Catenuloplanes niger: one gene and its partner. The protein of the gene in region 2 binds, or shares a complex with, the protein of the main gene of each other region. Links are inferred from orthologs where the notes say so. Each region holds a gene or a part of one and is shown on either strand. Other genes may lie near its edges.

What was found. Proteins that work in one complex are often made in the same cells at the same time.
Region 1: the proteins of trxA (region 2) and J2S44_RS39190 are in contact, whole or in part, in an NMR structure (PDB 2IPA), measured with the Bacillus subtilis proteins. The link is inferred for Catenuloplanes niger from one-to-one orthologs.

Annotation. Positions count from the first base shown.
Region 1 is NZ_JAVDYC010000001.1:8,921,410-8,926,603, reverse strand. Bases 2,255-5,194 are described here. They hold J2S44_RS39190 (arsenate reductase ArsC), read left to right. Parts: upstream 2,255-3,493; coding sequence 3,494-3,895; downstream 3,896-5,194. Other genes in these bases: J2S44_RS39185 (cytochrome P450 family protein), read left to right, coding at 4,056-5,194; arsB (ACR3 family arsenite efflux transporter), read left to right, coding at 2,415-3,479; J2S44_RS39200 (arsenate reductase/protein-tyrosine-phosphatase family protein), read left to right, coding at 2,255-2,269. Also shown: J2S44_RS39210 (NAD(P)-binding domain-containing protein), read right to left, coding at 1-1,026; J2S44_RS39205 (ArsR/SmtB family transcription factor), read left to right, coding at 1,139-1,519; more of J2S44_RS39200, read left to right, coding at 1,610-2,254. UniProt on the Bacillus subtilis protein: Catalyzes the reduction of arsenate [As(V)] to arsenite [As(III)]. In vitro, can dephosphorylate para-nitrophenyl phosphate (pNPP).
Region 2 is NZ_JAVDYC010000001.1:4,311,390-4,318,793, reverse strand. What follows is about bases 2,478-5,373. They hold trxA (thioredoxin), read right to left. Parts: upstream 4,135-5,373; coding sequence 3,820-4,134; downstream 2,478-3,819. Other genes in these bases: J2S44_RS19000 (RsmA family anti-sigma factor), read right to left, coding at 5,286-5,373; trxB (thioredoxin-disulfide reductase), read right to left, coding at 4,164-5,126; J2S44_RS19015 (N-acetylmuramoyl-L-alanine amidase), read right to left, coding at 2,499-3,665. In the rest of the region: J2S44_RS19025 (aminotransferase-like domain-containing protein), read right to left, coding at 1-1,244; J2S44_RS19020 (GNAT family N-acetyltransferase), read left to right, coding at 1,436-2,092; more of J2S44_RS19000, read right to left, coding at 5,374-6,146; RNA polymerase sigma factor SigM, read right to left, coding at 6,143-6,835; J2S44_RS18990 (protein kinase family protein), read right to left, coding at 6,810-7,404. UniProt on the Bacillus subtilis protein: Participates in various redox reactions through the reversible oxidation of its active center dithiol to a disulfide and catalyzes dithiol-disulfide exchange reactions.

The DNA of each region.
Region 1 (5,194 bases), 4.6 Mb from region 2 along the record:
GGTGCCGCAGGAGTGCTCGTTCGGGTCGATCAGCGGTGCGAGCGCCCGGGTGGAGCCCATGATCGGGTCGAGGTCGAGGCGCAGCTCGGAGACGAAGGAGTGGTCGGGCCGGAACCCGGTGGCGCCGACGATCCGGTCGACCGTCACGGTGCGGGTGCCGTCCGAGACGCTCACCCGGTCGCCGGTGACGCCGACCGACCGGACGGAGAAGCCGGTGAGCAGCGTGATGGCGCCGGACTCGACGTGTGCGCGCAGCCGGGAGCCGAGTGCGCCGCGGGCCGGCAGCGCGTCGGCGTCCTCGCCGCCGTAGGTGCGGGCGGGGCCGGCCGCGCGGATCGCCCAGGTGATGCGCGTGTCCGGTGCCCGTTCGGCGAGTTCGGCGAGGGAGAGGAGGGTGTTGGCGGCGGAGTGCCCGGCGCCGACGACGAGGGTGTGCCGGCCGGCGAACCGGTCGCGATCGGCGCCGGTCACGTCGGGCAGCGCGTGCGCGACGAAGGCGGCGGCGCCGGTCTCGCCGTGCGCCGGGATGCCGGAGGCGCCGAGGTGGTTCGGGGTCTGCCAGGTGCCGGACGCGTCGATCACGGCGGAGGCGAGGACGTCCTCCCCGCCGTCGAGGCGGACGAGGAACGGCACGGACTCGCGGCCCTCGGTGCGGAGCCGGTCCATGCCGAGCCGGGTCACCGCGACCACCCGGGCGCCGTAGCGCACGTGCGGCTTCAGCGCGGGCAGGTCCGCGAGCGGCTGCAGGTAGTCGGCGGCGAGCTGGCCGCCGGTCGGGAGCTCGTCCGGCTCGGGTTCGGCCCATCCGGTGCCGTCGAGCAGCCGCTTCGCGGCGGCGTCGAGGTTGAACCGCCACGGCGAGAACAGCCGGACGTGCGCCCACTGCCGCACGGCCGCGGCCGGCCCCTCCCCCGCTTCCAGGACGAGGAACGGCAGATCACGCTCGTGCAGGTGGGCGGCGGCGGCGAGGCCGACGGGTCCGGCACCGATGACGACGACGGGTAGTTCGTGCGGGCTGACGCTCACAGCGGATCTCCTTTGTCTTGATACTTGTCGAAGCAGAGGGGCGGACGAGGCTGTCTCGACGTTGCTCGAATCAAAGGTTGCCCGGTGATTAGATGTCTGTCAACCTAGACGCATGTCGAATCAGTCCGAACCGGTGACCCTCGCCGGCCCCGCGACCACCGCGGGCGGGTGCTGCCCGCCGATCTCCGTGCGCCGGATCCCCGCGGAGGCCGCGGCGGCGCTGGCGCCGGCGTTCAAGGCGCTGGGCGACCCGGTGCGGTTGCAGCTGATGTCGATGATCGCGTCGGCGGCCGAGGGCGAGATCTGCGTCTGCGACCTCACGCCGGCGTTCGCCCTGTCGGGGCCGACGATCTCCCACCACCTGCGGATCCTGCGCGAGGCCGGACTGGTCGACGCCGAGCGGCGCGGCACCTGGGTCTACTACCGGCCACGGCCGGAGATGATGCGCCGGCTCGGCGGCCTCCTCGCCGTGGACGCGCCTTCACCGTCCTGAGCCGGCCCCGACGGCACCTGATGTTCACCCGGGCGCACCTTGCCCTCGTGGAATCGCTCAGCAAGTATTGAGTCAATGGACGCTGAGCGGATGACCCTGCAAGGCCGGGCGCGGATCCACGCCGCCCTCGGCGACCCGACCCGGCTGGCGATCGTCGACGCGCTCACCCTGGGGGACGCCTCGCCCGGGGAACTCGCCGCGGACCTGGACCTGCCGACCAATCTCGTCGCGCATCACGTGAGGGTGCTGCGCGACGCGGGCCTGCTCGTGCGCACCCGCTCGGAGGGCGACCGGCGCCGCACCTACCTGCGACTGGACCCGGCCGCGTTGGCGTCGCTGGCGTCGCCGCCGCTACCGCCGGCCGAGCGGGTGGTCTTCGTCTGCACCCACAACTCCGCCCGCTCCCAGCTGGCCGCCGCGCTCTGGCGGCATCGCTCCGGCGCCCCGGCCGCGTCCGCCGGCACGCGACCCGCCGCGCGGGTGCACCCCCGCGCGGTCACGGTCGCCCACCGGCACGGGCTGGACCTCGACCCGGCCGGCACCGCGCACGTCGACGCGGTCGTCCACGACGGCGACCTGGTCATCGCGGTGTGCGACAACGCCCACGAGGACCTCACCGGCCCGGTCCGTCCCCGGCTGCACTGGTCGGTGCCGGACCCGGCCCGGGTCGACACCGACGACGCGTTCGAGGCCGCCTACACCGACCTGGCCGGGCGCATAGACCGCCTGGCCCCGGCGATCGCGCCGTGACCGGCACCTCCTGCCGGATGACGACGGGAACCCGCGGACCGCGCTCGAGCGACTCGAGATTCCCGCCGCCAGTCAGTCCCGCACCCGTTCGCCGGCCGACCGGCCGGCGGGCCGCCCCACCCGCCCAGGTTCAGGAGCACCGACCGTGAGTACGACCAGTCCCAGCCCCGTTGTCGGCCGGCTGTCCCGCCTCGATCAGTTCCTGCCCGTGTGGATCGGCGTCGCGATGGCGGCCGGGCTGCTGCTCGGCCGTCTCGTGCCGGGCGTGAACGGCGCGCTGGACGCGGTGCAGGTCGGCGGGATCTCGCTGCCGATCGCGCTCGGCCTGCTGATCATGATGTACCCGGTGCTGGCGAAGGTCCGCTACGACCGCCTGGACACCGTCACCGGCGACCGCCGGCTGCTCGTCTCCTCGCTGGCGCTCAACTGGCTGGTCGGCCCCGCGGTGATGTTCGCCCTGGCCTGGCTCTTCCTTCCGGACCAGCCGGAGTACCGTACCGGCCTGATCATCGTCGGGCTGGCCCGCTGCATCGCCATGGTGATCATCTGGAACGACCTGGCCTGCGGCGACCGGGAGGCCGCGGCCGTGCTGGTCGCGCTCAACTCCGTGTTCCAGGTGTTCGCCTTCGGGTTGCTCGGCTGGTTCTACCTGGCCGTCCTCCCCGGCTGGCTCGGCCTGGACGGCGCCGCCCTCGACGTCTCCGGCTGGGACATCGCCGGCAACGTGCTGGTCTTCCTCGGCATCCCGTTGCTGGCCGGCTACCTCACCCGCCGGCTCGGCGAGCGCGCCCGCGGACGCGACTGGTACGAGGAGCGGTTCCTGCCGGTGATCGGGCCGGCCGCTCTCTACGGGCTGCTGTTCACGATCGTCGTCCTGTTCGCCCTGCAGGGTGACGCCATCACCGGCCGGCCGTGGGACGTCGCGCGGATCGCGCTGCCGCTACTGGCCTACTTCGCGCTCATGTGGGCCGGCTCGTACCTGCTCGGCAAGGCCATCGGCCTCGGCTACGCGCGCACCACCACCCTCGCCTTCACCGCCGCGGGCAACAACTTCGAGCTGGCCATCGCCGTCGCGATCGGCACCTTCGGCGTCACGTCCGGCCAGGCCCTCGCCGGTGTCGTCGGCCCGCTGATCGAGGTGCCGGTCCTCGTCGGCCTGGTCTACGTCTCCCTGTGGGCCCGCCGCCGCTTCTTCCCCACCACCGTCTGAGCAGGAGAATCCCCATGAGTGACAAGCCCAGCGTGTTGTTCGTCTGCGTGCACAACGCCGGCCGTTCCCAGATGGCCGCCGGCTGGCTGCGCCACCTCGCCGGCGACACCGTCGAGGTCCGCTCCGCCGGTTCCGCACCCGCCGAGACGATCAACCCGGCCGCGGTCGAGGCGATGCGCGAGGTCGGCATCGACATCACCGGCCGGACCCCGACCCTCCTCGAGTACGAGACCGCGCGGGACTCCGACGTGATCATCACCATGGGCTGCGGCGACGCCTGCCCGGTCTTCCCCGGCAAACGCTACGAGGACTGGAAACTCGACGACCCGGCCGGCAAGGGCGTGGACTCGGTCCGCCCGATCCGCGACGAGATCCGCGCCCGCGTGGAGAAGCTCCTCGCCGAGCTCACCGCCTGAGCCCACCCCTCGTCGGCGGCCCGGGTCATGGGTGACCCGGGCCCGGGCGCCCCGCGACCGGCGCCGCCGAGCAGATCCGCCACGGCGAGCCCTGTTCCATCGACGACCGTTGCGGTCTGATGGGAGGTGTCCGCACGGTCGGCCCCTGAGCGGAGGCATCGTGAACGACAGCGACATTCTCACGAATCCACATCCGGTGTACGCCGCGTGGCGTGCCGAAGGCCCGGTGCGGCGCGTGCAGCTGCCGTCCGGGGAGGAGGTGTGGATGGTCACCGGATACCACGTGGCGCGGGCGGCGCTGACCGACGGCCGGCTGTCCAAGGCGCCCCGTGACCAGGACTCCTACTCCGACGCCGGCAACGCGATCAACCGGCACATGCTGTCCGCCGACCCGCCCGACCACACCCGGTTGCGCCGGCTGGTGGCCGCGGCCTTCACCACCCGGCGCGTCGAGGAGCTGCGCCCGCGGATCGAGGGGATCGCGGACGCGCTGCTCGACGAGATGCGCGGATCCGACCGGGTGGATCTGATCAGCGCGTACGCGTTCCCGCTCCCCGTACAGGTCATCTGCCTGCTGCTGGGCATCCCGCCGGCGGAACGCGACACCTTCCGCGCCTGGTCCGGCACCATCGCCGCGGGCATCGACCCGACCGGCGAGATCACCGGCGAGGATCTGCGGACCACCGTCGAGGAATTCATCGCCTACCTGCGGGGCCTGATCGCCCACCGCCACGCCCACCCCGGCGACGATCTGCTCTCCGCCCTGGTCAGCGCGCGCGACGACGAGGACCGCCTCTCCGCCGACGAGCTGACGTCGATGGCGTTCCTGCTGCTGGCCGCCGGTCACGAGACCACCATGAACCTCATCGGCAACGGCGTCTACCTGTTGCTGCTGCGCGACCGGCGGCAGTGGGAGCGGCTGCGCGCGGACCGGGCGCTACTCCCGGCCGCGATCGAGGAGTTCCTCCGCTACGAGAGCCCGGTCGAGCTGTCCACCGGACGCGTCGCCACCGAGGACTTCACGCTCGGCGGTCAGCGGATCCGGGCGGGCGACATCGTCATGGTCAACCTCCTCGCCGCGAACCGGGACCCGGCGCACTTCGAGTCCCCCGACGAGCTGATCGTCGAGCGCCCGCGCAACCCGCACGTCGCCTTCGGCCACGGCATCCACCACTGCCTGGGCGCGCCGCTGGCCCGCGTGGAGGGGCTGGTCGCCTTCGACAAGCTGCTCACCGGCGTCCCCGGCCTCACCCTGGCGGTCGACCCCGGCGAGCTGTCCTGGCGCCCGACGACCCTGAT
Region 2 (7,404 bases):
CCGAAGACGGAGCGCATCGCCATCTCCTGTTCCATCACGCCGGAGAGCCGGCGCACGCCCTCCCGGATCCGCTCCGGTGACGGGAACGAGAAGTTGAGCCGCATGTACCGCTGGCCGGTGCCGTCCGAGTAGAACCCGGTGCCGGGCACGTACGCCACCCGGGCCGCGATCGCACGCGGGACCATCGCCTTCGAGTCGAGCCCGTCCGGCAACGTCGCCCAGACGAACAGCCCGCCGGACGGCCGGGTCCACGTCGTACCCGCCGGCATGAGGTCGTCGAGGGAGTCGAGCAGCGCGTCGCGCCGCTCCCGGTACACCTCGCGGTAGACCTTCAGCTGCTCCCGCCACGGCATCGTGGTCAGGTACTGGGTGACCGCGGCCTGGGCGAACGCGCTCGGGCAGAGGATCGTCGCCTCGGTCGCGATGACCAGCTTGTCGCGCACCGCGTGCGGCGCCAGGATCCACCCGATCCGCAGCCCGGGCGCGAACGTCTTGGAGAACGTGCTCAGGTAGAACACGCCGTCGCGCCGGCGGGCCCGCAGCGGCCGGGGCGCGTCGCCGTCGAAGCCGAGCTGACCGTACGGGTCGTCCTCGACGACCAGCAGCCCTTCCCGCTCGCAGATGTCCAGCACCTGCTCCCGCCGCTCCTCCGACATGGTCACGCCGGCCGGGTTCTGGTAGGTCGGGATGGTGTAGAGGAACTTGATCCGCCGGCCGGACGCCCGGACCGCCGCGATGGACGCCTCCAGCGCGGCCGGGATCAGGCCGTCGGAGTCCATCGCCACGTGTTCGACGGAGGCCTGCGCGGCCTGGAACACGCCGAGCGCGCCCACGTAGGTCGGCCCCTCGGCCAGCACCACGTCGCCCGGGTCCAGGAACAGGCGTGCGACCAGGTCGATCGCCTGCTGGCCGCCGACCGTCACCACCACGTCGTCCGGGGAGGCGCCGCATCCGACGTCGATGCCGGAGAGCGCCATCACCTCGCAGATCTTCTCGCGCAGCTCGATCGTGCCCTGGCCGATCCCGTACTGCAGGGTGGTGCTGCCCTGTTCGCTGCCGAGCCGGCCCAGCATCTCCCCCACGGCATCCAGCGGAAGTGCGGCGATGTACGGCGCCCCACCGGCCAGCGACACCACCTCGGGGCGACTGGCGACGGCGAAGAGAGCTCGGATCTCCGAGGCGGTCATGCCCCCGACACGGGCGGCATACCTATCGGTGTAATCATCGAGCGTCGTGCCGGACATGATCACCTCACTCTTGGCAGTGCGCCCAGCGCGGGCGCCGGTGTGATCGATGTTATGCCCTTCACATCCGGGCCACCCTCGGACGACCGGGCGGTCCACATGGCGGACCAACCCCGCGTCTTTCGCGCTCAGCTGAAAATCCGGCGTACGATTCTCCGGGGAGTTCGTCAGCACCGTGGGGGATCGCCACCATGTCTCGTCGCCTGGTCAGCCTGACCCTGGACACGCTCGAGGACCTTCCGCGAGGGTGCCGCAGGTGTGTCTTCTGGGAGCTCGATCCGGTCAGCGCCGAACGCGCCTGCACCGACGGCGCACCTGAGCTGGAGAAAGAGGCCTGGGTCTCGCAGACGCTGCTGGAGTGGGGCTCCTGCGGCAAGCTGGTCTACGTCGACGGCATGCCGGCCGGCTTCGTGATGTTCGCGCCGCCCGCCTACGTCCCGCGTTCGATGGCGTTCCCCACCTCGCCCGTCTCCGCCGACGCCGCGCTACTGATGACGTCTCACGTCGTCCCCGCGTTCGCCGGCGGCGGGCTCGGCCGCATGCTGGTCCAGGGCGTCGCACGCGACCTCACCAAGCGTGGCATCAAGGCCATCGAGGCGTTCGGGGACGCCAAGTTCGGTGACGTCGACGACGACGCCAAGGCCTGCGTCGCCCCGGTCGACTTCTTCCTCTCCGTGGGCTTCAAGACCGTCCGCCAGCACCCCCGCTACCCGCGCCTCCGCCTGGAACTGCGCACCGCGCTCTCCTGGAAGTCCGACGTCGAGTACGCGCTGGAGAAACTTCTCGGTTCGATGACGCCGGAGACGCTGCTGCGCCCGGTTCGGCCCGCCACCCGATCCACGGTCTGACGACCTGAGAAGCGGATTTCCCGCTTCCGGCGTGGTCACCGTCCGCATGCTCCCGCGGGCACCGGTCGGCCGTTGGCCGGCCTCCCTGCACGTCCCGGCCCACTCCGGCACCCCGTAAGTGAGCTCGACTCAGTAGCGATAGCCCCTCGACGAGGCGCCGTCCCACCGTGCCGGAACGCCGCGCAGCGCTGAGCCGCGCCGCGCCGAGACGTTGCGTTGGGCGCCGATCGGGATGCCGCACGGAGATGTCGTGAGCAGGCCAGGAGCCTAGTGAGCGAAGCTCACTTGGGTGTGCTCGGGCGGCCTCGGATCGTGCAGGGAGGAGCGCCAGCGACGACCGGTGCCCGCGGGAGCATGCGGGACCCGGGCCGCCGGAAGCGGGAAGATCCGGTTGTTGATCCGGGGTTCAGGCCTTGACCGGGAGACCGCCGGAAAGCGCCATGCGCAGCTGGCGGACGTCGATCGAACCGGTCGGCACGTCGTTCTCGACCGGGTAGTACATCCGCTGGACCGCGGCGACGATCGACTCTATCGCCTGCTCGCGGAAGAGCGGGTCGACGAGCCGGTTCCGGTCGAGCGGCGAGGTCAGGTAGCCGAACTCGACGCGGACCGCGGGCATGCGGCTGAGACGCAGCAGGTCCCAGGTCTTCGCGTGGGTCTGGCAGTTGCGCATGCCGGTGCGGGCGACGATCTCGCGCTGGACCAGCCCGGCCAGCCGCTCGGCGACCGTGGAGGTGACGCCGTCGGAGGTGCCGTCGCCGTAGTGGTACGTGGAGACGCCGTCCGCCTCGGGCGTCTTGTAGCCGTCGATGTGCAGCGAGATCAGCAGGTCGGCGTGCAGGTCGTTGGCGAGCTGGGCACGGTCCCGATCCGGGATGCGGGCGGCCGGCGACGGCCCCCGGGTGAGGTGGACGCGCATGCCGGCGCCGGCCAGGCGGCCCTCCAGGCGCGACGCGAGGTCGAACGCGAGCTCCGACTCGGTCCAGCGCAGCGGGCCGTCCGGGACGATGATGCCCGGGTCGGGACCGCCGTGGCCGGGGTCGATGACCACGGTCTTGCCGAGCAGGTGCGGGCCGGACTGGCGGAACGCCTCGGCCTCGCGCAGCCACTGCGGCCGGCCGCCGACCACCTTGCGGCCGAGCCGGCGCAGCGCGTGCATGGTCTGCGGCCCGAACGAGCCGTCCGGGGAGAGGCCGACCTCGCGCTGGAACTGGCCGACGGCCTTGGCGGTGCGGCCCTGGTAGACGCCGTCCGGCCGGCCCACGTCGTAGCCCATCTCCAGCAGGCGTTCCTGCAGCGTGCGGACGTCCTCACCGATCAGCGGGTGCGGGATCGCGTGGAACAGCGCGCGCGAGCCGAGCCGCCAGCGGGACGCGTCGAGCGCCAGCCAGGTCTCCTCGTCGACCTCGCCGTCGACGGTCAGGCCGCGCTGCTGCTGGAACGCGCGGACCGCGGTGTCGGTGCGGTCGTCGAAGACATCGGAGTCCTGGTCGAAGGACGCGTCGAGGCGCGCCAGGACCGAGCGGATCTCCGCCACCGCGGGGCCACGGTCTCCACGTCGGATCGGGCGCACAGGGAACGACCTCCTCGGAACTCGACCCGGAGCGTATCGCGGGTCCACCGCCGCCGCCGGGTTCACGACGTGCGGGTAGAAGACGGGCTACTTACAGTAAAGAGCCCCGGCTTCGCGAAACGCATAAACCGGGGCTCTCTGCGCAAAAAGTGTATTACAGCGCGTCTTCGATGAGGTTGATCAGCGCGCCCTTGGGCTTGGCGCCGGCCACCGACTTCACCGGCTGGCCGCCCTTGAAGACCGTGAGCGTCGGCACGGACATCACCCGGTACGCCATGGCGGTCTCCGGGTTCTCGTCGATGTTCATCTTGACGATGGTGACCTTGTCGCCCATCTCCTGCGAGATCTCCTCGAGCAGCGGGGTGACCTTGCGGCACGGCGCGCACCACTCGGCCCAGAAGTCGACGAGCACCGGCTTGTCGGACTGCAGAACCTGGCTGACAAAGGTCTTGTCGGTGACCGACTCCATGGATCCTCCTGGGGCTGGGGGGTGACTTACTAGATCTCTTCGAACGACGCGATGAAGCGCTCGGCGTCGAGCGCGGCGGCACAGCCGGTGCCGGACGCGGTGATCGCCTGCCGGTACGTGTGGTCGACCAGGTCACCGGCCGCGAACACACCCTGGACGTTGGTCCGCGTGCTGGGCGAGTCGACGACCACGTAGCCGTCCTCGTCCATCGCGACCTGGCCCTTGAAGAGGTCGCTGCGCGGGATGTGGCCGATCGCGACGAACACGCCGGTGACGTCCATCGTCTTGGTCTCGCCGGACACCGTGTTCTTCAGGCGGACGCCGCTGACCTTGCCGTCCTCGCCGAGGATCTCCTCGACCGCGCTGTTCCACTCGACCTTGATCTTCGGGTTGTCCAGCGCGCGCTGCGCCATGATCTTGCTGGCCCGGAACGAGTCGCGGCGGTGCACGATGGTGACCGTCTCCGCGAACCGGGTCAGGAACGTGGCCTCCTCCATGGCGGAGTCGCCACCGCCGACCACCACGATGTGCTGGTTGCGGAAGAAGAAGCCGTCACACGTGGCGCAGGACGAGACGCCGTGACCGAGCAGCTCCTCCTCGCCGGGGACGCCGAGCCGGCGCCAGGCCGAACCGGTGGCGAGGATCACGGCGCGCGCGAAGTAGCTGGTGTCGCCGACCCAGACCGTCTTGAGGCCCTCCGCACCCGGCTCGGTGACCGTGGTGCCGGTGAGCTCGACGCGGGTGACGTCGTCCGTGATGAACTCGGCGCCGAACCGCTCCGCCTGCTTGCGCATGGAGTCCATCAGCTCCGGGCCCATGACACCGTCCGGGAAGCCGGGGTAGTTCTCCACCTCGGTGGTGGTCATCAGCGCGCCGCCCGACTGCACACCCTCGATGACCAGCGGCTTCAGGTTGGCGCGTGCGGCGTAGACCGCGGCGGTGTAACCGGACGGCCCCGAGCCGATGATGATCAGGTTGCGGACCTCGTCCACTGCCCCACTCCTCAGTCCTCGTGTGCGGCGCTGCCCGTCCGGCCGGTGGCAGGGCATGGCGGCGATCGCCCCAGCAGAAACGTCATCGCATGAACCGGGATTCCCGGTCCGGCACACCGGTGGGCCGGCTCACGTCGGGGCCCGAAGGGTGCTGCCTGCTCACCCTACCGGCGCGCGATGGAGAGTGTCCGCTCCCATGCCCTCGGCACCGCACTCCGGGCCGCTGATCCACACCATGTCGCGGCCGGCCGGATCGGTGAAGAGCACCAGCATGCCGGGGCTGCCCTCGAACGACGCGTAGTCGATCAGCCGGGCCGTGACGGCCGCGACACCGTGCTCGACCGCGATCGCCTGTAGACAGGCGCGCAGCGCGGCCGGGTCGGTGAGCCGGGCCAGCGCCGGTGGCACGGCGCCGGCGGTGTCCTCCCGCATCGGGGCCGGTGCCCCGCCGCCGGTGTCGGCCATCGGACTGCTGAACGTCTCGGCCGCGGCGGCGCCGCGCTCCGCCGTCTGCGCGGCCAGCGCCGCGGACTCCGGCGTGTAGTCCCGGCCGCTGACCAGGACCCGTTGCGCGAGCATCGGCGCGGACACGGCACCCGGCGCCCCGGCCGACGTGGCGACCTCGCTGTTGTCCGCCGAGTTGTCGAGCAGACCGGTCAGGCCGATCGAGGCGAACGCCAGCACACCGGCGGCGATCGCGGTGGGCACGGCCCAGCGCGGCACGTGGCGCTTCCGCAGCGGGACGACGGGGGCGACGAACTCCGCCCGGAGCGCGTCGTCGAGCCGGGCGGCCAGGTCCGCGGGCATCGGGCCGACCGGTGCCTCGGCCAGCGCACGCAGGTCGGTCCGGACCGCGCCGGTGGCCTCGGCGAGCGCGTCGTGCGCGTCCCGCCAGTGCGGATCCGCGGCGATCAGCGCGGTGACCTCGTCGAATCGTGGGTCGCCGGCCAACGCGCCGCCCAGGTAGTCGGCGAGGAGGTCCCACTGAGCCTCGGTCAGTGACGCGTCCGAGCTGCTCACTGTTCCTCCGTCTGCACTCGCAGGGCCTTCCGCGATGAGACGTCTCCCGCGTCCGCCGGGTTCCCGGCGTGAGCTGCGTCGCTCAACGTTCCCGTGACCGGAGCGTTATTGGGCCGAGACCGCTGCGGCCGCAGGTGCCCGAGGCTGATCGCCAGCTTGGCGCGACCGCGGGCACACCGGCTCTTCACGGTTCCCTCGGCCACGCCGAGCGCGGCCGCCGCCTCGGCCACCGAGTAGCCCTGCACGTCGACCAGGATCAGCGCGGCCCGCTGCTCGAACGGCAGCTCGTCGATCGCGGCCCGCACCACCAGCGCGGTGTCGTGGTCGACGATCGGCGCGGCCGGCTCCCGCTCCGGGCGGTCGTCGTCGGCCGGGCCGGAGAGCGGGACCGTGCGGTGGCTCCGCAGCCGCCGGATCCGGTCCAGGCAGGCGTTGACGACGATCCGGTGCAGCCAGGTGGTGACCGCGGCGTCGCCCCGGAAGCGCGCGGCCGCCCGGTGCGCGGAGAGCAGCGCCTCCTGCAGCGCGTCCGCCGCCTCCTCGCGGTCGCCGACGGTGCGCACCGCGACCGCCCAGAGCCGGTCCCGGTGCCGGTGGATCAGCTCGGCGAAGGCATCGCGATCGCCGGCGACGTGAGCCGCGAGCAGCTCGTCGTCGGGTGTGTCAGGTTCCCTCGACGGTGATCTCATCAACCACGATCTTCCGCGAGTCCGGCAACTCCGTGAACCACACCAGCAGGTACTGGTACTTGGCGTCCGGGTCGAAGCCGTCGATGAAGGCCAGCGTGGGCGCGTCGTGGTTCTCGAAGCCCTTGCCGATCTGGGTGTACGTCGTGCGGATCTGCTCGTCGAAACCCATCAGCGTGTCGTTCGGCGCGCCGGTGTTGCCGCCGGCCGGGTCGCTCGCACCGGTCAGCAGCTGCGCGGAGATGCCCTTCTCGCCGAGCTGCACCTTGACCGAGGAGACCTGCCGCGGGCTGCCCAGGTCGATCAGCAGCCCGATGCCGGGCTTGAGGTTGCCGAACTTGCGCGTGTTGTACGTCGACGTGTCCCAGGACGTGCCGTCGTCGCCGTCGATCGCGAGGTTCGCGTCCGGCCGGTCGTCGCCGGTGCTGTTCGGCCCCGGGTCGACCACGCGGATCTGGTTGCCGTTCAGCTTGATCGGCTGCGGGTTCGGGATCGCGCCCGGCGCGGCGCCGCCACCACCGTCGGTGCCCTGGCTGGCGTTGGCCTGCACCGGCTGGCGGCCGTCGTCCTCA